Regions from separate parts of the Paenibacillus pedocola genome, predicted to be linked through region 3. Evidence: riboswitches for the same ligand, from Rfam matches in the RefSeq annotation. Region 3 holds a riboswitch; each other region holds the start of a gene.
What was found. Region 3 has a riboswitch for thiamine pyrophosphate ahead of QU597_RS12755 (ABC transporter ATP-binding protein). Riboswitches for the same ligand answer to the same signal wherever they lie in the genome.
Positions count from the first base shown of each region.

Region 1 (7,944 bases), 2.8 Mb from region 3:
CCCCAGGTCCTCCAGACTTTGTACAGCAATGGTTTTGCCTGCACCCGACATGCCCGTAATAATGATCAGGGTGGCACCAGCCGCTCCGGATTGCTCCAATTCGGTCATGAAAGCGTCCCCTCCCTAAGAATAGTATATGAATAATTCCAGTCTATTAAGAACGCAGCAGCAGACCCGCCGCACCAATAATACCCGCATCGTTTCCAAGCTCGGCCGGCACAATGGTAACGCCTTTTTGCAGCGGCTCAGGAGCCAGCTTGGCGAACACACGGCGGACCTCATCAAACAGAATGTCGCCAGCCTTGGATACCCCGCCGCCAACGATAAACACTTCCGGATTAAGCACAGCCGCTACTGCAGCCATCGATTTACCCAGGTAGAATGCTGCACGGTTAACGATACGCAGAGCGACTTCGTCGCCGGCCTTGGCAGCATCAAATACTTCCTTCGCAGCAATCTTCTCCACCATGGAGAGCGAGGTGCGGTCTCCGCGGGCTACAGCATCATTAGCCATGCGGATAATGCCGGTAGCAGAGGATACAGTTTCCAGGCAGCCCATGTTGCCGCAGCCGCACTGAATGGCTTCCAGATCAGGCACAACGGAAATGTGGCCAAGCTCTCCGGCCAGACCGGCGAAGCCCTGGTATACCTTGCCGTTAATAATGATCCCGCCGCCGACACCGGTTCCCAGCGTATAGCAGACACAATTCTCGATGCCGCGTCCTGCGCCGCTCCAGGCCTCGCCCAGTGCAGCCACATTGGCGTCATTGTCTATTTTGACAGGCTTGTTAAGGCGTCCTTCCAGAATAGAACGGATCGGCACATCTCTAAATCCTATGTTAGGCGCAAGAATGATGATTCCTTCACGAATATTCGTAAATCCGGCCAGGCCTGCTCCTACACCGGCAAGCTGTTCCCAAGAGTACGGGGATTCCTCTACAATCTGGCGCACATACTTCTCGATATTATCGATAACGGCATCGACGCCATCTGCAGTCCCCGTAGGTCCCTCAAAAGTGTGAAGCAGGGTTCCCTCGGCATTGCAGATTCCAACTTTAATCGTGGTTCCACCTAAATCCACGCCAACGTAGATAAGTTCAGACATGTAACAAGCCACCTTTTTCTATGCTAAAATAGTTAATCCTACGTACCCACTATAATAGAAGCATACCCTGCGGTCAAGGAATGGTGACACACCCGGGTGTATCATTTTTCCTAAGCACAGAATAAACAAATCCGGACAGGCTTCAAAGAACACTTGCAGCGCCCTCCCCAGTCATATTAACGTTGTATGCGTTACCACCAAAATCTATGACTTGATCGTCCCGGCACGCTCTTAAACCCGAATGAACTCCTCCGGTTAGAAAGCGCACAAAAAGGCGCGATCTGTCTTGCATCGCACCTATTGCACTTCTGTAAAGTTGTGGCCTTATTCCGACAATATCCGTTTCTGGCCTTCCAGCGCGCGGATCGGGGCGATATTCTGGGTAAACTCCAGTGTGCCCATGTAGCGGCCCGCTTCATCGCGGACAGCGAAATAACGGATATAAATAAACTTATCCTTTATAGCAATCCAGAAATCCTCTGCATCCTTGCGTCCCGCCTTGAAGTCCTCCAGCAGCTTCTCCACCACATGTACGCTTTGCGGCGGATGACAGTTCTGAACCGTACGGCCGATAACGGCCTTGGTCCGGGCGAAGATCCGTTCTTTACCATGCGAGAAATAGCGGACAACGTCATTTTCGTCAATGAAGGTTAAATCCACCGGCAGATGGTTAAGCACAGTCTCCAGCTGATGGAGCGACAGCAGTCCTGTTTCAAAGCGGATAAAGCCCTGCGGGCTTTCGCCTGCGGATTCTTCCTGCACAGCGGCTCCTTCCGGTTCAGCAGCACGCTCGGGGATCCACTCCTGCTCCGGTGAGGTCAGGCAGAAGCCGATCTCGTCGCTTTCCCGGGCGATTTTGACCCATTCGTCTTCGGTCAACTTATCGAGCGCCATGGGCAGCAGAATATTCTCTTCCTTAAAGATCATCTCGTTTACTTCCTTGATGATTTCAGCTAACTGGGCACCGATCTCTTCCTTATTCCCGCTGTATTGGCTAAGCGCCGCTTTGGCTGCTTTGATCATGGCCCGGATGCCGTCATCGACTCCCCACATCACCTTGGTCGGACCGTAAATCCCATACTTCTCCAGATAAGGGAACAGCAGATTCTCCTTGCGGCTGTAATGCTTGTCGAGATCCAGCAGCAGGCTGAGATCCTCCAGCAGCTTAAAGATGATCTCTTCGCTGTCATTCTTCAGAAACTTGCCGGCATGCAGCTCCAGACGGAAATTCACCAGCCGCTCAATTTCGCGGTTCTCCAGCTTGAAGGTATGCACCGGATGGCCCGGCTGCTCCTCCGGCTTCGAGGAACGGTGGATCTGTTCGATCGAGCCCTTGAAGATGGCCGTATGCACCGAACACAGCCGCTGCACCTCTGCTACCGGAATGCCCTCCTCTGTCATCAGCGAGTGCTCCATTGCGGAAATCTCCGCCACCGTCACATCGCCCACTGCTTCTGCAAAACGCGCTTTGACTTCCTCTACACTTTTACCGGCATGCAGCTCTTTAATGATCTCCTTGAGCATCGCCTGGCGGCGGGTCTGTTCCGGTACGTCCACTTCACGGTTATTGATCAATTCACTCATTGGTATCGCTCCTTATTATCCGTATTAATTGCTCTATTCAAGAACCTCAAAACCATGGCGTTTAAACGTCTGCCGCACGGTATCCGGGTCCATTTTCCGAAGCTTAATTCCCTTCGACAGGGTCATGAACCGGCCTGCTGTCTGCAGCATCCCCGGCTTCGCAATATCCTGAAACCCCAGCTCCACCATAATGCCGGTAACCTCAGGGTGTCGGCTTACCAGCTCGAATATGGATTCATCCATTCTCAGCACTTTGTTCATGTGCACCATTCCTTTTTAATGAGAATCCTTCTCAACAACAGCTTAGCATAGGCCCTTAGAACGAATAGTGATTGCAATCACTAAGTTTTAAAAAGAAGCGGCTACGCCTCCGGACCCGATGACCAGATAAAAAAAGCCGTCTCCCACAGCCTTTACAGCCCGGGAGACAGCCTAGTATTTCACCTGTTAGGTGAGCTGGTTCATTGATTCTTGAATGCCGTGGGAAATCCGCATGCTGCAGAAGTTCGGACCGCACATCGAACAGAAATGCGCCGTCTTGGCTCCTTCTGCCGGAAGGGTCGCATCGTGATACTCCAGCGCCCGCTCCGGATCCAGCGCCAGATGGAACTGGTCGCGCCAGCGGAATTCAAACCGTGCTTTGGACAGCGCATTGTCACGGTCCTGGGCACCCGGATGACCTTTGGCCAGATCGGCAGCATGGGCAGCGATTTTGTAGGTAATCACGCCTTCGCGCACATCATTTTTATCTGGGAGCCCCAGATGCTCTTTGGGAGTCACATAACAGAGCATCGCCGTTCCGAACCAGCCGATCATTGCTGCACCAATTGCTGAGGTGATATGGTCATAACCAGGAGCAATATCCGTGGTTAACGGGCCCAGTGTATAAAAAGGGGCTTCCCGGCAGATGTCCAGCTGTTTATCCATGTTCTCCTTGATTTTATGCATCGGCACATGACCGGGACCCTCTACCATAACCTGAACATCATGCTTCCAGGCGATTTCCGTAAGCTCTCCCAGTGTTTCCAGCTCAGCGAACTGGGCTTCGTCATTGGCATCGGCAATGGAGCCCGGCCGCAGTCCGTCGCCCAGGGAAATGGCTATGTCGTAGGTCTTCATAATTTCGCAAATGTCCTCAAAATGCGTATATAAGAAGCTCTCCTGATGATGGGCAAGGCACCATGCAGCCATAATGGAGCCGCCCCGGGAGACAATACCGGTCATTCGTCCGGCCGTAAGCGGAATATAGCGCAGCAGAACACCCGCATGAATGGTAAAGTAGTCCACACCTTGCTCCGCTTGTTCAATGAGAGTGTCACGGTAAATCTCCCAGGTCAAGCTCTCAGCTTTGCCGTTTACCTTTTCAAGTGCCTGGTAAATCGGAACGGTGCCGATCGGTACCGGAGAATTGCGGATAATCCATTCGCGGGTGGCATGAATTTTTTTACCGGTGGAGAGATCCATTATGGTGTCTGCCCCCCAGCGGGTGGCCCATCTCATTTTCTCCACTTCCTCTTCGATGGAGGAGGAAACTGCGGAATTACCGATATTGGCGTTAATCTTCACCAGGAAATTACGGCCGATTATCATGGGCTCACTTTCCGGGTGGTTGAGATTAGCAGGTATGATTGCACGTCCGGAAGCTACCTCATCCCTCACAAATTCAGGATTCATGTTCTCGCGGATCGCAATATATTCCATCTCCGGGGTAATGATTCCCTTCCGCGCATAATGCAGCTGGGTCACATTGGTACCTGGACGCGCTCTTAAAGGCCGCCGCTGTAATCCCGGAAAGCTCTCTGTCACGCAGGCGGCTGTTTTCCCGTTTTCCTCCTCCTGCGGGGCTGCTCCCTCGTACTCCTCCGAATCCCCTCGTTCTGCAATCCAGGATAAACGGTGAGGCGGCAGCCCTTTTCGTATATCCGTTTGTTCAACTTTATCGGTATATAACCCGCTCGTGTCGTATACACGCACCGGCGCATTGATTTCTTCGCCTGCGCTTCCCCTGGTAGGGGTAAGACTAATCTCACGCATCGGGACTTGGATGTCCGGGCGTGAACCCTCTACATAGATTTTACGGCTTCCCGGAAATCCCGAGAGATTTACGTTTTCCTGCTTCACTGTTCCTGGCATTTTTTCTCCTCCTCAGATTGTTGGGTGAACAACATGGTCTTTGAATAAGAATATGCAGCAAAAAAGCCGCTCCACCTGGAGCGGCTTTATCTGGGAACAGCCAAAGAAGGCTATACGAAATAAAAGTCCGGCTCCACTTTCCTACGCTGGTATGATCCAGATCAGGTTCAAGGGTCCGGAAATTCACTTTTTCCGTCTCAGCCAATTCAGGCTCCCCTAGTGGGCATCTTATTAAATTACATTAAATCTACTCTACCGGGATATGCTCTGTCAACGGCCGGATATAAAGGCGAACCTTCATCCTCATTTATCCAGCGTTTCGCTCCAGTCATGCACCATGGTGCCTTCCAGGAACTTCTCGGCATCCATGGCCGCCATGCACCCGGTTCCGGCTGCCGAGATGGCCTGACGGTACCGGGTATCCTGCACGTCTCCGCAAGCAAAGACGCCGGGAATGTTCGTTTCGGTCGTGCCCGGGTTCACCACAATGTACCCGTTAGCATCGGTCGTAATCTGTCCGCCCAGGAAGGCCGTGTTCGGTGTGTGCCCGATGGCAACGAAGACACCGTCCGCTTCCAGCAGTTCTTCCAGACCTGTCTCATTGTTGCGCACAGTCAGCCCTTTGACTCCCGTATCGCTAACGGTCACTTCCAGCGGTGTACGGTTAAGCGCCCAGGCCACCTTGCTGTTCTCACGCGCACGGTCCTGCATAATCTTCGATGCGCGCAGCTCCTCGCGGCGGTGCACCAGGGTTACACTGGAGGCAAAGCGGGTCAGGAAGCTGGCTTCCTCCATTGCGGAGTCCCCGCCGCCAACAACAATAATCTTCTTGCCGCGGAAAAAGAAGCCGTCACAGGTAGCGCATGTGCTGACCCCGCGCCCCACATTCTCCTGCTCGCCGGGGATGCCCAGATATCTGGCGGAAGCACCGGTCGAAATAATGACCGACTCCGCTTCCAGTACACCAAGCCCATCCACGGTTACTTTGAAGGGCCGCTGCGAGAAATCGACGGAATCCACCCAGCCGTTCTTGAACTCTGCCCCGAAACGTTCAGCCTGCTTGCGCATGTTGTCCATCAGATCGGGTCCAAGAATGCCTTCAGGGAAGCCCGGAAAGTTCTCCACTTCTGTCGTCGTTGTCAGTTGTCCTCCCGGCTGCAAGCCTTCAATTACAAGCGGGCTAAGGTTGGCACGTGCCAAATAAATTGCGGCAGTCAGCCCTGCCGGGCCTGTTCCGATTACAATTGTTTTGTACATCACATTGGCCTCCTTACAAGTGGGTGATTATTTACTTCGAAGAAACGGCTGTGGGGGCTTCTAGGAAGCAGCCTGATCCGCGTTTCCGGTGAACAATATAAGGATGCAGAATCGGGCATCATTTATACCTGGTTGCTTATATTACTTGAGGGCGGCGGTTCATGCCCTTATATCTTCTCTGTGGAAGGGGACAAGTCTCCCGGCTCCGCGATCAGCTTCAAGGTGCCGCACGCGCTGTCGATCCGCCGTGCATACCGGCTGACCATCGAGGCAGAGACATCATAACGCTGGGCCACCTCACGGTAAGTCACCGGACGGCTGTGCAGCTTGGCTGTTAAGTATTCCAAGGCGGCACACCAGCCTTCTGTGTGACTAAAGCGTGGCACATCGGGATACAGGCTGCCGATGAACTGCTTCCAGAGATTCTCCGCATCCTTCTTCTGAAGGGCATCGTATCTCCGGTCCATCACGGCCAGCGTATGATCAACAATCCGCTGCCAGTCTTCTTTCCACTCCGGCAGACCCTTATGAGACTGAGTCGGTGCGGCCTCCCGGTCTTCCTTAAGAGCCACGTTCTCCTCCGGAGCGCTGCCGATTAGCCGCTGAAGGCTAAGCAGCGCTGCCTCCTGCAGCTTATCCTCCTGAAGCGGCTCCTGCTCCAGCAGTTCCCGCAGCACTTCGGACATCTCCTCATCCTCAATCCAGCGGAGCGCCTCTGTGACCTGCAGCTTGGTACCGGAATCACCGTAGCGCAGCGCCCAGAAGAACGACGCGCGCAGCAGCGGATTGCTCCGGACTTCTGCTGTGAAGCTGCTGGTATTGTCTTTCCATTGCTTAAGCTGCTCCTGAAAAGGCAGCTGGTAGTTATAGCTGACCGGCGACATCGCCCGGTCTTCGGCCAGTGCCTGCTGCAGCTGTGACAGGAAGAAGCCCGGCACCGCTGATTCCGGATCCAGCTTCGCAGCCTGTCTCCAGCAGCGAAGCGCCTCACCGTAGAGGCCGCTGTTGCTTGCGGCGGCGGCACAGTAATGATAGAGGCTGGCATCTCCGCCCACCTCTTCATCCTTCAGCAGACGGCGGAAATGGCCGTAGGCCGTTTTGTGTCTGCCCAGGATGCCCATCGTTGTAGCCATTTTGAAGACATGCTCCTGATGAAAAGGCACGGTCGCTTCCAGCATTCTAAGCAGAGCGGCAAGCTGGTCCTGATCACCGGCATACTGCAGGAAAATCGCCATATTGCAAAGGGCGTGCAGGTTGCCCGGGTCCTGTTCCAGCACCTCGCCCAGACACTCCTTGGCTTTGACGAAACGGCCCATATAGAAATAGGCCAACGCCAGGTTGTTGTGTGCTGCAAGAAAATCCGGCGTGTTCTTCACGATCTCTTCCAGCAGCTTGACTGCCTGCGGAAACTTTCCTTCCTCAAGCAGGCTCCGGGCACGGTCATGCTCCACGACCCCTTCCCGGCTGCGGATGCGGATCAGCGGCGCAGGACGGTCAAGCTCATATTGCAGCAGCTCCATCAATTCCTCAGACTCTGCCAGATACTCACCGGCTGCATCTTCTTGCAGATACGTGACCAGCGAGCGCTCTGCTTCTTCAAAGCTCTCCATATTGGCAAAATTGTTAGCCATATAGAAGTGGCATTCCGTCATTGCGGGATCAATCTTTTCCAGCACATGGGTCAAAATATCATTGGATGCTTGATAATTGCCCATCTCAGATAATATACCCGCCATGTTACAGTGATTCACCGGATTGTCCGGCTCATATTCAACGGCTTTGCGAAAATTCTTCAATGCCTTATCATATTGAAAGCGGTCCAGCGACCGTACGGCTCTTTCAAAGAAAAAATTGGCATCCAGAGT
Region 1 covers NZ_CP134223.1:161,394-169,337, reverse strand. Annotated here, with positions in the region: gene rapZ (RNase adapter RapZ) at 1-108, opposite strand, end outside; gene QU597_RS00840 (ROK family glucokinase) at 155-1,105, opposite strand; gene QU597_RS00835 (DUF438 domain-containing protein) at 1,430-2,689, opposite strand; gene QU597_RS00830 (DUF1858 domain-containing protein) at 2,723-2,950, opposite strand; gene thiC (phosphomethylpyrimidine synthase ThiC) at 3,137-4,822, opposite strand; TPP riboswitch at 4,944-5,050, opposite strand; gene trxB (thioredoxin-disulfide reductase) at 5,126-6,079, opposite strand; gene QU597_RS00815 (tetratricopeptide repeat protein) at 6,247-7,944, opposite strand, start outside.
Region 1: it holds a riboswitch for thiamine pyrophosphate, as region 3 does, so the genes downstream of both, thiC (phosphomethylpyrimidine synthase ThiC) here and QU597_RS12755 (ABC transporter ATP-binding protein) in region 3, are expected to answer to the same signal.

Region 2 (7,944 bases), 650 kb from region 3:
CCATGTGTAAAAGCGAAAGGAGAATGGATCATGCCAGATAACAAACAGCCACAAAAAACCCTGCCTCCACAGGAGCAGGACCAACAGCCGGGAATCGAAAGTCAAATGAACCCGCTGCCTGAATTTGAGACATCCGCCTATAAAGCAGCAGGCAAGCTGCTGGGCAAAGCTGCACTTATAACTGGTGGAGACAGCGGAATCGGACGTGCGGTTGCCGTGCATTTTGCCAAGGAGGGTGCGGATGTCGTTATTTCCTATCTGAACGAACACAGCGACGCCGAGGAAACCAAAAGACAGGTGGAACAGGAAGGACGAAAGTGTATCCTGATTGCCGGCGATATCGGCGTAGAAGCCTTCTGCCAGGATCTGATCAACAAGACAGTGGAAGGTCTCGGCAAGCTGGATATCCTGATCAACAATGCCGCCGAGCAGCACCCTCAGGAGAAAATAGAGGACATCACTGCTGAACAGCTGGAGCGGACCTTCCGCACGAATATATTCTCGATGTTCTATCTGACCAAAGCGGCTATGCCGCATCTTAAAAAAGGGTCCACGATCATTAACACGACATCAATTACGGCGTACAGGGGCAACCCGCAGCTGCTGGATTATTCATCCACCAAGGGAGCTATTCTCAGCTTCACCCGCTCACTGTCAATGAATCTGGCGGATAAAGGCATCAGAGTCAATGCTGTGGCTCCGGGCCCGATCTGGACACCGCTGATTCCATCCACCTTTGACGCGAAGAAGGTCAGTGAGTTCGGCGGCACACAGCCGATGAAGCGTCCGGGACAGCCGGAGGAGCTGGCACCAGCCTATGTATATCTGGCTTCCAGTGATTCTTCCTATGTAAGCGGCCAGGTTATTCATGTGAACGGCGGCGAGATTATTAACGGCTGACAGGCTAGCTTTTTGTAGGAATATTATGTTAATATAGACCACGTTAGCAAACAGCATATGAAATTGTCACTAGGGGTGCCGCGAGGCTGAGACGAACTTACGGTTCGGACCCTTTGAACCTGATCTGGTTTATACCAGCGTAGGAAAGTGGAGAATGAATTGACTGCAGCGCAGCGGGTCTAGAAGCCCAGCCCGTATTTCTGTATACATTTATGACTGCCTCCTATTGCGGGGGGCAGTTTTTTGCGTTTGGTGTTATTAAGGGCGAAGGAAGGTGAATAAAGCTGGCTGAAATTCATTTGATTTCGGACGGGAAGCTGGAGGCGGCTCACTTTGTTGCAATCACGGCGGTTGTGCATCCGCTGCTGGACTTTATTCATCTGCGGGAAAAGCAGCGGTCCGCCCGGGAGCTGCTGGACATGACCGGAAAGCTCCTACTGGCGGGGGTACCATCATCCAAGCTGGTCATCAATGACCGGGTGGATGTTGCGCTGGCGGCCTGTGCGGCTGGAGTTCAGCTGGCCTGGCACAGCCTGCCGCTATCTGCCGCACACGCCGCTGCTCCCGCACTGCGGCTGGGAAAGTCAGTGCATTCGGTGCAGGAGGCGGAGGAAGCAGGCAGGCAAGGGGCTGACTTCTGCCTGTTCGGGCATGTATTTCCTTCGGTCTGCAAGCCGGGTCAGCAGGAGCGGGGGCTTGCACAGCTGGCGGATGCTGCGCGGGTGTGCAGTATTCCGCTGATTGCGATCGGCGGGATTACACCGGCCAATACCGGACTAGTCATCCGGCAGGGGGCGGCTGGCATTGCAGTAATGTCCGGCATTTGCAGTGCGAAAGACCCGCTGGCTGCCGCACATGCCTACAGGACAGCTGTTATACAGGCTGAAGGTAAAGGAGGTGAGGGGGCATGAAGCTGATTATTAACGGCAAACCCGGAGAATTTGCGGACGACTGCCGGACTGTGGCTGATCTGCTGAGCCTGCCGCAATGGAACAAACGGCTGGTCATTGTAGAGCTGAACGGTGACATTGTTGGCAAAGACAATTACATAAATACTGCGCTTGGGGAAGGCGACCGGATTGAGCTGGTACATTTCGTCGGCGGGGGCTGAGGACATATTCTCATTTCTTCCGGCAGCAATTGTCCGGTATTCGGTCCTTCATTCAGCAAGTTGTTTTTATTTGATATTTTTCAAACCAGGAGGCGAATCCCATGTCAGATCCTTTTGTACTCGGCGGCATTTCATTAACCAGCCGCTTGTTTATAGGAACCGGTAAATACAGCCGTAATACTCTGATCCCCGAGGTTGTAGCATCGTCAGGCTCAGAGGTAATTACAGTGGCCCTGCGCCGGGTTGATCCGCAGAGCCAAGAGAATATTATGAATTATATTCCTTCCCAGATGACGCTGCTTCCCAATACCTCCGGCGCACGCACAGCAGAAGAGGCCGTCCGCATTGCCAGACTGGCTAGAGCAGGCGGCCTTGGCAACTGGGTGAAAATTGAAGTGATCAGCGACCAGAAGTATCTGCTGCCTGATAATAGCGAAACCATCCGCGCTACAGAAATACTCGCCGCCGAGGGCTTCGTGGTGCTTCCTTATATGAGTCCGGATCTGTCCGCTGCACTGCGGATGAAGGCAGCCGGCGCCGCAGCCATTATGCCGCTGGGGGCTCCCATCGGTTCGAACCGCGGCTTGAAGACCAAAGAACTGCTGCGTATCCTGATTTCTGAGGTGGATCTTCCCATTATTGTAGATGCCGGAATCGGCAGACCCTCAGAAGCGGCAGAAGCGATGGAAATGGGCGCTTCCGCAGTGCTGCTGAATACAGCGATTGCCACCGCCCGCGATCCGCTGCTGATGGCCGAGGCCTTCCGTGAGGCCGTATCGTCCGGCCGGAAGGCTTACCTGGCGGGACTCGGTCCGGTGGAGGAGGCCGCAGTCCATTCATCACCGCTGACGGGATTTTTGAACTGATAGTTACCTAAGTGGAATGGGGGAGGAATATGAGCTTTTATGAAACGGTGCTTCGGCTGGAACAGCTTCCTTACGAAACCTTATGGAAGCAGTACGCAGCGGAGGATGTGAAGCGGGCGCTTCGTAAGGAACGCCTGGATGAACACGATTTGCAAGCCCTTCTGTCACCTGCTGCAGCGTCCTGCCTGGAGGAGATGGCACAGCGTGCACAGCAGCTGACCCGTTCGCATTTCGGGCATGTCATGCAGCTGTTCACACCGATGTACCTCGCTGATTTTTGCGTCAATCACTGCACGTACTGCAGCTTCAGCTCTATTTATGATTTTCCGAGAAAAAAGCTGGGCCCTGAGGAGCTCAGGCAGGAGGCGAGTGTGATAGCAGCTTCCGGCTTCCGCCACCTTCTGGTACTTACCGGAGAGTCGCGCAAAGAGAGCCCGACTGCTTATGTGAAGGACTGTGTGAAGATTCTCCGGGAATATTTCTCTTCCGTCAGCATCGAAGTGAATCCGCTGTCCATAGAGGAATACAGAGACCTTATGGAGGCCGGAGTGGACGGACTAACCCTGTATCAGGAGGTATACCAACAGGAGACGTACCGCAAGCTGCATATCAAGGGACCTAAAAGAGTCTACCGGAACCGCCTTGATGCCCCTGAACGCGGCTGTCAGGCAGGATTCCGGTCCGTCAATATCGGAGCACTGCTCGGGATGTATGACTGGCGTCAGGAAGCTTTTTTCACCGCGATGCATGCACGCTATCTGCAGGATAAGTACCCCGAATGTGAGATCGGGCTGTCCGCCCCGCGGTTTCGCCCCTATCTGGGTGAGTTTAACCCGGATAGCGAGGTAACCGACCGTGCGCTGGTGCAGATCATTCTGGCATATCGCCTGTTCCTGCCCCGCGCCGGGATTACCTTATCCACGCGTGAGCCTGCTTCTCTAAGGGATCATCTGGTCCATCTGGGGATAACCAAGATGTCCGCAGGAGTGTCTACCGAGGTTGGGGGACATACCCAGACGGGGGGCACGCCGCAGTTTGAAATCTCCGACAGCCGGAATGTACAGGAGATCACAGATATGCTTACAGCAAACAGCCTGCAGCCGGTATTTAAAGACTGGGATATCCTTACAGGAGATCCGGCATAGAGCGAAACTATAAGCCCTTGTCCATAATCGGATTAAGGGCTTGTTTCTGTCTCAAAGATTCTGTGAAGCAGCTAAGGAATGTCACAGATTATATTTTGACACTCTTCTTGAAATTATTTTTTTAAGCAGCAATCTCGGGATCATTGATATCAGTTTCATATTCCCCGGAAAAACGACAGGTGTATTCCTATATAAGGCATCAACTGCAGCTTTAGCAACTTGTTCAGGCGGCATTAATGACTTTTTGATATTAGTATTTCTGGCGTTTCTAAAAAAATCCGTATTGGTATCTCCTGGACACAGGCAGCTTACTGTTATGTTTGAATGTCTTAACTCATGCCTTAAGGCTTCTGAAAAAGACAAAACAAAAGCTTTGGTTGCACCATAGACACTGTAGTAGGGCAACGGGTAAAGAGCTGCTATGCTGGCAACATTTAAGATATAACCCTTCTCCAGCTGCTCAAGGTCAGGAATAAAATAATGCGTTATACCCACTAAACTGTTGATGTTGAGTGCTATTATATTTAGTTGATCATCCAGGTTTAAGGTATGGAACTCCCCGAATAAGCCTGCCCCAGCGTTATTTATAATCGCATCAATTGTTATATTGCGTTGTTTACACCACATGTAAATGGATTCAGCAGCATTCTTTTCCGTTAAATCCAAAGATACAATATGCACATGAATCTTATATAAAGTGTTCCACTCCGCAGCCAGCTCCTGCAGCTTTTCTTCACTTCGTGCAGTTAATACCAAGTGATGTCCCCTTTTGGCAAGCTCTCTGGCTATTTCTTTTCCGATTCCGCTGCTTGCTCCTGTAACTAAAGTATATGTCTCGCTATGGTTTGATAAGTTCATCGTTCTCCTCCTATTGTTCTGCTAATCTGGCGCGACAAGCATACAACAAGAACCGGAGGATTACATTTACATATGTAAAGTGCGGAGTTTATTTCTTATTCTGCTTAAAGAAACAGCGGAGATTCCTAAATAGGAAGCAATGTATTTCTGTTTAATCCGCTGCTCGATATCAGGATGAGTCTGGGTCAAATGAATGTACCGCTGAGTTGCGTCCTCCAGTAGAAAACTGCTCTCGCGATTTTCTTTGTAGATGATGGTTTGATCTTGCAGTTCTTTTATAATATTGATCCAGGTTGGATTATGCTGAGACATTTTTTGGAAGGAGGAATATGTTGTGCTCAGCAGTGTGCAATTTTCCAAAGCCTCAATATAGTAGCTGGCCTTCTGATTTACAATTAAGGCGGAATAACCTACTATTGAACCTTCGAAATAGAATTTTTTGGTAAAGTCATCTCCAAGTTTATTTATATAATAACTCCTTAACAGCCCTGAAACAGTAAAGGCTAACCTGCTGGGCTGCTCACCCTCCTTTAGAAAAAAATCATTCTTTTTTAGTTTATGAGGCTTAAAATGGTCAGCTACATCCTTCTTTTCTTGCTCGGTACATTTAATATGAGTCAGCTTTTCCAGATGGTCGAAAATGAAATCGAGATCTTTTATGGTCACGGCAGTACTCCCTTTCCCCGGTTAACCTTTAGCACAATCCTCAGATAAAAAATTCCCTGCTCTGCCCTTTAACGTTCAATTGGCTGTACAGAAGTTCAATCTTCCGCAGACAGCTCATCGAGCGACATCTCAAAGCCCGGAGCCATATGAGCCAGGAAATACTCCATCTCCGGCAGCGCAAGACCGGTCAGCTTTGCAAGTGTCTGTGCCTTGGCGGCGGCGAACTCGCGGTTGCCTGCAGCGGTTTCCCAGACGCACTTCAGGTAGGCGTCGAGCACATCTGCCGCCTTCACGTAGCGGAGCAGTCCGGCATCCTCTGAGCCTGCGGGGCTGTCCTGCGGCTGCAGGAGCGGCGTATAGATGGCGCCAAGCTCCGGCGGGATCATCGCCGTCAGGCGCTCGGCGGCGACCCGCTCCATCTCGCGGAAGCTGGATAAGAGTCGCGGATTGTTGTGCTTGACCGGTGTGGCAATATCGCCGGTAAATACCTCGCTGGCATCGTGGAACAGCGCCATCGTAGCAGCACGGTCAGCGTTCAGCGAACGGCCGAAGTGAACATTGCCGATGGAACAGAGCATATGCGCCAGCAGGGCGACCTGGAACGAATGCTGCGCTACGTTCTCCGGTGCGGTGCTGCGCATGAGGCTCCAGCGCTGAATATACTGGAGGCGGTAGAGATAGGCAGAAAAATGGTAGTTCATTTTTTAAGTAACCCCTTTCATGCAGAGCTGAGTGTGATATGATAATAACTAATTGTATCAGACTTTAGACAACCTGGAACTGATGAGAGGAGCCGGAATGAAGATGCAGAATTTTGAAGAAAGCATTTATAATCTGATCGTAGAGACCTCCACAAACCTGCCGGGTGATGTGCGCAGAGCCGTTGCCAAGGGGCGTGCACTGGAAGACCGGGCCACCCGCTCGGGGCTTGCATTAACCACGATTGCTCAGAATATCGGCATGGCCGAGCTTCAGGTATCGCCGATCTGTCAGGATACGGGGATGCCGACTTTTATCATTCATACCCCTGTAGGCGTCAACCAGATTGAGATGAAGAAGGATATTCATAGCGCGATTATCCGCGCTACTAAGAACGGGAAGCTGCGGCCTAACTCCGTCGACTCGCTGACCGGTGAGAACAGCGGAGATAACCTCGGTGCAGGGACGCCGGTGATTCATTTTGAACAGTGGGAAGAGGAGAACGTGGACGTCCGGCTGATTCTTAAAGGCGGGGGCTGCGAGAACAAAAATATCCAGTACAGCCTGCCTGCTGAACTTGAGGGTCTGGGCAAAGCAGGGCGCGATCTTGAAGGCATCCGTAAATGTATTTTGCATGCCGTGTACCAGGCGCAGGGTCAGGGCTGCAGTGCCGGTTTTATTGGTGTAGGCATAGGCGGCGACCGGACAACCGGCTATGAACTGGCAAAGAAGCAGCTGTTCCGCAAGGTCGAGGATGTCAATCCGGTTGAAGATTTGCGCAAGCTGGAAGACTATATTATGGAGAATGCCAATAAGCTGGGGATCGGCACGATGGGCTTCGGCGGTGAAGTAACGCTGTTAGGCTGCAAGATTGGTGTGATGAACCGGCTTCCGGCCAGCTTTTTCGTATCCGTGGCCTATAATTGCTGGGCATTCCGCCGCCAGGGGATCCTGGTTGAGCCTGCAACCGGAAATATTAAGGACTGGCTCTATGAGAGCGGCACAGGCATCTCCGTAGATGAACCGGACTCGGCTGCAACTGAACCGGCCGCCGTGCCAGCCGAGGCTGCTGTGGGTTCACGCGAGGTTCGCCTGACTACACCGGTCAGTGAGGAAGAGATCCGCAGCCTGCGGGTAGGCGATGTGGTCATCCTCTCCGGGGAGATGCACACCGGAAGGGATGCGCTGCATAAATATCTGATGGACCATGATGCCCCGGTCGATCTGAACGGTGCAGTCATCTATCACTGCGGGCCGGTGATGCTGAAGGATGATGAAGGCTGGCATGTGAAGGCGGCAGGCCCGACTACCAGTATCCGTGAGGAGCCGTACCAAGGCGAGATTATCAAAAAGTTCGGCATCCGCGCCGTAATCGGCAAGGGCGGAATGGGTCCCAAAACTCTCCAGGCCCTTCAGGAGCACGGCGGTGTATACCTTAACGCAATCGGCGGTGCGGCGCAGTATTATGCGGAATGCATCAAGAAAGTCAACGCCGTTGACTTCATGGAATTCGGCATTCCGGAGGCGATGTGGCATCTGCAGGTGGACGGCTTCGCGGCTATCGTAACCATGGATGCACACGGCAACAGTCTCCATGCCGATGTCGAGAAGGATTCAGCAGCCAAGCTGGCCCAGTTCCGTGAGCCGGTATTTAAATAACAAAACAGAATCATTGAATATTCAAAAACCTTCTTTCATA
Region 2 covers NZ_CP134223.1:2,313,537-2,321,480, forward strand. Annotated here, with positions in the region: gene QU597_RS09820 (SDR family oxidoreductase) at 31-900, shown strand; TPP riboswitch at 962-1,063, shown strand; gene QU597_RS09825 (thiamine phosphate synthase) at 1,200-1,811, shown strand; gene thiS (sulfur carrier protein ThiS) at 1,808-2,011, shown strand; gene QU597_RS09835 (thiazole synthase) at 2,113-2,877, shown strand; gene thiH (2-iminoacetate synthase ThiH) at 2,907-4,022, shown strand; gene QU597_RS09845 (SDR family NAD(P)-dependent oxidoreductase) at 4,104-4,880, opposite strand; gene QU597_RS09850 (Crp/Fnr family transcriptional regulator) at 4,947-5,546, opposite strand; gene yfbR (5'-deoxynucleotidase) at 5,642-6,247, opposite strand; gene QU597_RS09860 (fumarate hydratase) at 6,351-7,904, shown strand.
Region 2: it holds a riboswitch for thiamine pyrophosphate, as region 3 does, so the genes downstream of both, QU597_RS09825 (thiamine phosphate synthase) here and QU597_RS12755 (ABC transporter ATP-binding protein) in region 3, are expected to answer to the same signal.

Region 3 (7,944 bases):
ACCTTTCCGGAAGCATTTCCATCATCCATAGTCTCTGACTCTGAGACAAATTCATGTCCACAAGTTAAAGCCCACACTAAATAGTAATCATTACGATATAATCATAGCAAAATTACCGGAATATGAAAAGTGTCTACATTCATTATACCATTAATGCCCCAAATTCCGCACAATGAATCAAAAATATCCAGGGACTAAACACCTGCCCATCCGCGAGACGGCAAGAATCCATACCATATAGAGAGTTAATTCCAATATGTGAGGATGGTCCGGATGGCACAACCAAACCGAAGACAGCAAGTCCAGCCTCTCGTAACAGCCCGTGTTCTGCGCCGGGTAGCCAAGGCCATGCTGCCCTTTTACCGGAAAATTGCCGGAAACCGCAGCTTTGCCAGGCAATGGTCGGCCGCTGTAGTCAAAGCTGACCTCAGTCTGATGGGCCGGCTGCTATCCGGTATACCCACTCTTGCCGGTGTGAAGAATTATGGAACGAATGGCATCGGATATTTTATCTCTTTTCCTTTCCCGCTGCCTGTTGCCTTCTACACGAATGGGACGACGATCCCGCCAGGCTCAGTGCAATTCACCTTTAGTACCACGGTACACCGCGCCGTTGCCCGGGCTGTTCTGCCTTTTTACAAGAAGCTTGCTGTATCCCAAAGCTATGCCGAGGATCTGGCTGCGGCAATCAATAGAAATCAGAACAAAACCGTCAATGCCATGGTCCGCAGATTCATCAAGGCCCAAACTCTTAAGTCTGTAACAATAGAAGAGCACGGCCTGGCCCTGCTGTTCAAAACCCGGTTCAGTAAATACCCCTACCGCAACCTGCTGTTTCAAGAGAATATGTAAGCAGTTCAGTAAAGACAAAATTATAGCTGGCATGCAACTTTTCCACATTCTGCTGCGTCAAAGGAGTTGAACATGGCCAAGCGGCCCAACTAAAGCCAGAGGTGGAATGGTGATGAACATGAAAAAGAATGCTTTTGCTGTAATAACAACGGTTTCGCTCCTCTCCTTTTCGCTCGGGAGTCCTATGTTTGCGGCAGGTGGTACCTTCAAAGATATTAGCAATGTGACCGGCAAAGACAAGATTAACGCGCTAAAAGCACAAGGCCTGATTAAAGGGATATCTGATACGCAGTTCCTTCCAGGCTCCAAAGTGACGACAGCCCAAGGGGTACAGTTCATCTCCGGCGGTCTGCAATTGAGCCTGGCTGCGATTGATTTCAACAAGGCTCCTGTAGCCAGCAGTATTTTCAGCAAGGTAAAGGACAATGTCTGGTATACAGAGGCCTTCATTAACGCCTACTATAATGGCATTGAAATTCCGGCAGATATCGATCCGGCCAAGCCGATTACCAAGGAGCTGTTCACGAACTTCCTGATTCAGGGCGTAGAAAAAGCAGGCAATCTGCCTATGATTAATATTGTCCCGGTGGATATCGCTGACGATGATGCACTGGATCCCTCGTATCAGGGCAGTGTCCAGCGCTCCCTGAAATACAATATCAATACCCTGGATGCAAACGGCAAATTTAATCCGAAAAGCGAGCTTACCCGCGCTGAAGCAGCTGTAATGCTCTACAATGCACTGGAATACCTGAAATCCAAAACTGAGGCTGCACCGCAGAGCTAAATCTCGACTGCATTATTGTTCCCCTGCGAAGAAACATTGAATTGAATAAATATAGCAAAAAGGCAGTCCCGGGTTTCCTCGTGGACTGCCTTTTGTGTAGTTCTAGGGCTTCTGCAAATCACCGGATAAAGGCTTCGAAGCAGAAGCTCCATTTTGCAGGCCAAATCATCATATTTCCTCGCCGCTAAGCTTGTTCAGAAACTGCAGGGCGCGGGGATTCTTGGTATGCTCCAGCACTTCCTGCGGCGTTCCCTGCTCAAGGATAACTCCGCCATCCATCAATATAATCTCATCTGCCACATCGGCGGCGAATTTCATCTCATGGGTGACGATAACCATCGTCATACCTTCGGCGGCAAGCTGCTTGATCACCTTCAGCACCTCGCCAACCAGCTCGGGATCGAGCGCTGAGGTCGGTTCGTCGAACAGCAGCACCTCCGGTTCCACGGCCATCGCCCGGGCAATCGCCACGCGCTGCTGTTGGCCGCCTGACAGCTGAAACGGATAAGCGTCCGCTTTATCGGCTAGCCCAACCTTGGCCAGCAGCTCAGCTCCCCGTTTTCTGGCTTCCTCCTTGGAGCGTTTCTGAACGGTCACCTGACCCTCCATCACATTGCCGAGGGCCGTCATATGCGGAAACAAGTTGTAGGACTGAAAGACCATTCCTGTCTTCTGGCGAAGCGCCAGCACCGAGCGCTGCGGAATTTTGCCGTCGGACGTAAAGTCGAGCTTAATGTCATCCAGGGAAATGCTCCCACGATCAGGCAGCTCCAGAAGATTGAAGCAGCGCAGCAGCGTGGTTTTGCCGGATCCCGACGGGCCGATAATCACCAGCACCTTACCATGCTCAACGTTGAGATCGACGCCTTGCAGTACCTGCAGCGAACCGAAGGATTTATGCAGATCACGTATTTCAATCATAGGTACATCCCCTTATCTCGCTGAGTAACGGTCCAGCCGTTTCTCCAGGTAATTTTGCAGCGCCGACAGCACGGAGCAGAACAGCAGATAGAAGAGCGCAACTTCGCAGTATAACAGCAGCGGTTCATAGGTTCTTGCTGTAATTTGCTGTGACGTTTTGAACATTTCAACCAACGTGATTGTCGCTGCAAGCGATGTATCTTTTACCAAACTGATGAACGAATTCGCCAAAGGTGGAACTGATACCCGTGCGGCTTGCGGGAGAATAACCCTACGAAGCGCCTGGCTCCGGGTCATCCCGACCGAGAACGCTGCCTCCCATTGCCCTTTATGTATGGAAAGAATGGCGGCACGCACCACCTCTGAGGAGTATGCCCCCACACTGAGCGTAAACCCGATGGTAGCTGCAACAAACGGATCCAGAATAATACCGGCCGCAGGCAGTCCATAAAAAATAATGAACAGTTGGACGAGCAGCGGGGTTCCGCGAATAATCCATACATAGAACCGAGCGATCAGCTTCGGAATTCTCCAGGGCGAAAGACGGATAAGTGCAGTAGCCACGGCAAGCATCAGCCCCAGCACAAAGGAGACTACTGCCAGCGGAATGGTAAAAGCCACCCCTGCTTTAAACAGGGGCAGCAGCGAATCCAGGAAAATCTGTATTTTTCGGTCATCCATAATTCAGACATCCTTCTCAGACCTTCTGGCCGCTACAGCCAGGGTCCATCCATGTTATTTGGAAACGTCAGCACCAAAATATTTCTCGGAAATTTTCAGGTAGGTTCCATCGCTCTGCATGGCAGCCAATGCGTCATTAACAGCCTTCACCAGTTCGTCGTTGCCTTTCAAGAAGGCAGCTGCACTGTGGGAACCCTCGGCGATTTCATCAACCACTTTAATTTTCACATCCGGTTTCTGCTTCTTAAGATCCAAATAAGACAAACCGTCGTTTACTGTGGCATCGATCCGGCCCGAGGTCAAAAGATCAATAGCCTGGTTGAAGCCATCTGTATCCACAATTTCTGCACCGTTCTTGCGGGCGATGTCCGACAGATTACTGGTCAGCGATTGTCCGGCTTTTTTGCCCTTTAAGTCAGCGAAGCTTTTGATATCATTGTTGTTCTCACCCACGATCAACACCGCTTTGGAGACAATATACGGATCGGAGAAATCATATTTCACCTTACGTTCATCTGTAATTGACACTTCGTTAAAGATTACATCGAAACGTTTGGCATCCATACCTGCAAAAATGCCATCCCATTGCGTTTCAAAAAATTCCGGCTCGACACCAAGACGCTTGGAGACCTCTTCTGCGATTTCTACGTCAAAACCTGTAAGTTTGCCGTCTGCATCATGAAAGGTGAACGGTGCATAGGTTCCTTCCGTTCCGATCCGCAGCTTGCCGCTGGCTTTAACAGCTTCCAGGCTGTTCTGAGCGGCAGGTGCTGCCGTTGCAGCAGTACCTTCATTTGCTGCCGCTGATGGCTCGGCTGCCGTATTATTGTTGTTATTGCCACAGGCAGCTACCAGGACCACTGTCAGCAGCAATAGGATCGTTAGACTAAATTTTTTCATTACAAAAATCCCCTCTCGTATCTTTTCTTTGTCTTCTTCTCTCTTTAGCTTCCGAATGTTTATATCGGCAAATTGAATAGTACACCGTCACGTCATGTTCGTCAATCATTTTTTCCGATAATAAACATCGGAATTATGATGTAAGGTAAATTCAAGCAATTCCCCCGAAAAGTGTCGGTAGGTATATCGCTGGTGTTGCAGATACTAAAAATGCAGAATATAGCCGGCGTTATTTATCTTGCCCAGAAACAGGCGAATATTCCACACGGAAATCACGCCCCCCCTAGCAGCACTTGTATGCCATCAGAGAGATTCGCTAATTCCATTCTGGCCAAACTGCTGCGCCGCACTTCCAACAACGGAGAGATTCTGGTATCAGCAGAAGCTGCATGGCTCAACCAAACAGGAAATCTCGCAGGGAATCATTACGCTGTTCGTGACCGGACTGCCGCAGCCCTGAAATCCGCTCCCTTTACAAGATGTGAGTTTATGGTATATTAAGTAGCAATTACGAATTCAATATCGACCTGTTATTTCACTAGGGGAGTCCAACGACTGAGACGGAGATAATGCTCCGGACCCTTGGAACCTGATCTGGATCATACCAGCGGAGGGAAGTGGAGCAGAAATGATCAGCAGTGCCGCAGCATCTAACTGACTGAAACTTTCAGACCCATTTGTCTCCCTTGGAGATGGATGGGTCTTTATTATTATTAAATACTTTTAAGGAGGCTGATCTATTACGGAAATGATTTCTATTCGAAACCTGTCCTATTCGTTTGACACGCCCCTCAAGGCTCCGGTCTTCTCTGGGCTCTCGATGAGCATTCATCAAGGAGAATTCATCTCTGTTGTCGGTGCCAGCGGCTGCGGAAAAAGCACATTATTCAAGATTATCGCCGGATTAATGGAGCCTGCCAGCGGAGAGATCCGTGTCCACGGAGTCCCCTCGCCTACAGCTGCTTTACGCCTCGGGCGGGTCGCCTACATGCCGCAGCAGGATCTTTTGCTTCCCTGGAGAACGGTCCTGGACAACTGTCTGCTGCCCTGGGAACTGAAGAAGGACTGCTCCAAGACCGAGGCTACCGCATTTATCCGCGGCATGCTGGGACGCTTTGGCTTGGCCGATATGGAGATGGCCTATCCGCACGAGCTGTCTGGCGGGATGCGCCAGCGGGCCGCCGTACTGCGCACGCTGGCCGCCGGAAATGAACTGATGCTGCTGGACGAACCCTTCGGAGCGCTGGATGCCATCACCAAACGGGAGCTGCACCGCTGGCTGCTGAACCTGTGGGGTGTGCTTGCAAAGACAGTCTTGTTCATTACACATGATCTTGAAGAAGCTCTGCTGCTCAGCGACAGGATTTATCTGATGAACGGAAGTGGACTGCAGGAGCTGATTGTTGATCTGCCGAGGCCCAGACATTACAGAATGAACTATGAACCGCAATTCGTCGCGCTGCGGGAGGATTTAGAGCGGAGGCTGCATGAAAGCCATGTTTTTTAGGAAGCCATTTCGGGATTACGGGCCTTTTATGCTATTGATGCTGTTGACTTGTGCAGTCTGGGAAACCGTATCGCGTCTTGGACTGGTTCCCTCTTTCATTCTCCCTGCCCCTTCCGCCATCTGGACAGCACTTATAGAACAAAGGCGGTTGCTGTTCGAGCAGCATCTTCCCGCCACGCTGCAGGAGGTATTGATTGGTTTTGCCTTATCCGTAAGCTGTGGCACCCTGCTGGGCGCAGGTATGCACATGTTCAGACCGCTGGAAAAAGCGCTCTATCCGCTGCTGATTATCAGCCAGACGATTCCGCTGATCGCCCTCTCACCCATTTTTATCATGTGGTTCGGCTATACGCTGTGGAGCAAGGTTGCCGTCGTGTTCTTAACCGCCTTTTTTCCAGTAGTCGTGGGTACATATGACGGTCTGCATAAAAGCGGAAAGATTTACCGGGAGCTTCTGCTGACGCTTGGCGCAAACCGCTGGCATATCCTGCGAAAAACGCAAATTCCGCTGGCGCTTCCTTCCTTTTTCTCCGGACTGAAGCTGTCCATCGTCTACTGTGTCATCGGTGCGACCATCGGGGAATGGCTTGGCGGCAGCCGGGGACTCGGCTACTTCAGCCGCCGGATGGCCGGTAATCTGCAAAGCGCCGAAATGTTCGCCGCCGTCTTTCTGCTGTCCGCCCTCGGCGTCGTCCTGTTCCTCGGTGTAGCCGGGCTTGAAAAGTATATTTTGAAGAAAAGAGGCATTCATCGATGATTCCTAACAACAGATCTGCATCCACATGGAAAAGAAAGATCCGATTTGCCCCGCTACTATTACTTCTGTGTCTGAGTCTGAGCACCAGCGGCTGTGGAAACTCTAATAGCTCAACAAGCTCTGCTCCAACTGCGTCTTCCGATGTAAAAAGCGCACAGCCGCATAAGCTGACAATTATGCTCGACTGGTATCCCAATGCGGTCCACTCTTTCTTGTATGCCGCACAGCAGAACGGTTATTTTGCCGAGCAAGGCCTGGATGTGGATATCCAGATGCCAGCAGACAGTAATGACGCGCTGAAGCTGGTCGCCGCAGGCAAAGTCGACCTGGCCCTCAGCTACCAGCCGCAAGTGCTCATGGCCCGCGGGGAGCAGATCCCCGTCAAGTCGGTCGCTGCCATCGTAAGGCATCCGCTGAACCATCTGATGGTTCCGGCGAACAGCGGCATCACAAGCCCTAAAGATCTCGCGGGTAAAATTGCCGGCTACTCCTCCATTCCGCTGTATGAAGCGATGCTGCGGACGATGGTTAAAAGCGACGGCGGCGATCCTGCAGCCGTGAATCTGACCGATGTTGGCTTTGATCTGATTCCGGCCATCTCCACCGGACGTGTTGACGGAATCATCGGCGGCTTCATTAACCATGAACAGCTGATCCTCGAGAAAGAAGGCCATCCTGTCACATCTATCAATCCGACAGATTATGGCGTTCCTGACTACTATGAGCTAGTCCTTGTCGCCAGTGAGCAGGGGCTGCAGAAGTCAGAAGACGATATCAAAAAGTTCATGACAGCGGCCCGCAAGGGGCAGGAATTTGTGATAGAGCAGCCGCAAAAAGCGCTGGAGCTTCTAATCGCCCATGAGGATGCGACTGCACCCCTTGAGAAGGACATCGAAACCAAAAGCCTGGAAATTCTGCTGCCGCTAATGGATGCGGGGGATCAGCCTTTTGGCTACCAAGCTCCTGAATCCTGGGCGAGGGTGCAACAATGGCTAAGTGCGAACGATCTGCTGCCGGCTGAGATTAATAGCCAGGATGCTTTTGTTAATTTGTAGTTTTGTACGAAACAGATTCTATGAAGTATAGCTGACAAAACTTAAGCCTATGCTTCCGATGCCAGTTTTGCCGAAGTCATTCAATGAAGCATTACAAAAAAACTTTTAGGAGGACTAATCATGTCTTTTTTAGCCAAAGTACGTGAACTGAATCCGCTTGTTCATAACATTACGAATATTGTAGTTGCCAATTTCTCGGCAAACGGCCTGCTCGCACTGGGCGCCTCCCCGTTCATGGCCGATGCCCCGGAAGAGGTAGCGGATGTAGCCGCTATGTCGGGGGCCGTAGTGCTGAATATCGGCACACTGAACGAGCAGTTAATCGCCTCGATGGTGCTGGCCGGACAGTCTGCCAACACTCATAATGTCCCGTTGGTGCTTGATCCGGTGGGAGCCGGAGCCACAGCTTACCGCAGCGAGGTCACACAAAGACTGTTGAATGAGATGCAGATTACGGCACTGCGCGGAAATGTCGCCGAAGTAG
Region 3 covers NZ_CP134223.1:2,961,599-2,969,542, reverse strand. Annotated here, with positions in the region: gene QU597_RS12785 (hypothetical protein) at 274-852, shown strand; gene QU597_RS12780 (S-layer homology domain-containing protein) at 965-1,639, shown strand; gene QU597_RS12775 (amino acid ABC transporter ATP-binding protein) at 1,808-2,560, opposite strand; gene QU597_RS12770 (amino acid ABC transporter permease) at 2,573-3,241, opposite strand; gene QU597_RS12765 (amino acid ABC transporter substrate-binding protein) at 3,296-4,141, opposite strand; gene QU597_RS12760 (hypothetical protein) at 4,439-4,642, shown strand; TPP riboswitch at 4,672-4,774, shown strand; gene QU597_RS12755 (ABC transporter ATP-binding protein) at 4,962-5,648, shown strand; gene QU597_RS12750 (ABC transporter permease) at 5,638-6,405, shown strand; gene QU597_RS12745 (ABC transporter substrate-binding protein) at 6,402-7,460, shown strand; gene thiM (hydroxyethylthiazole kinase) at 7,581-7,944, shown strand, end outside.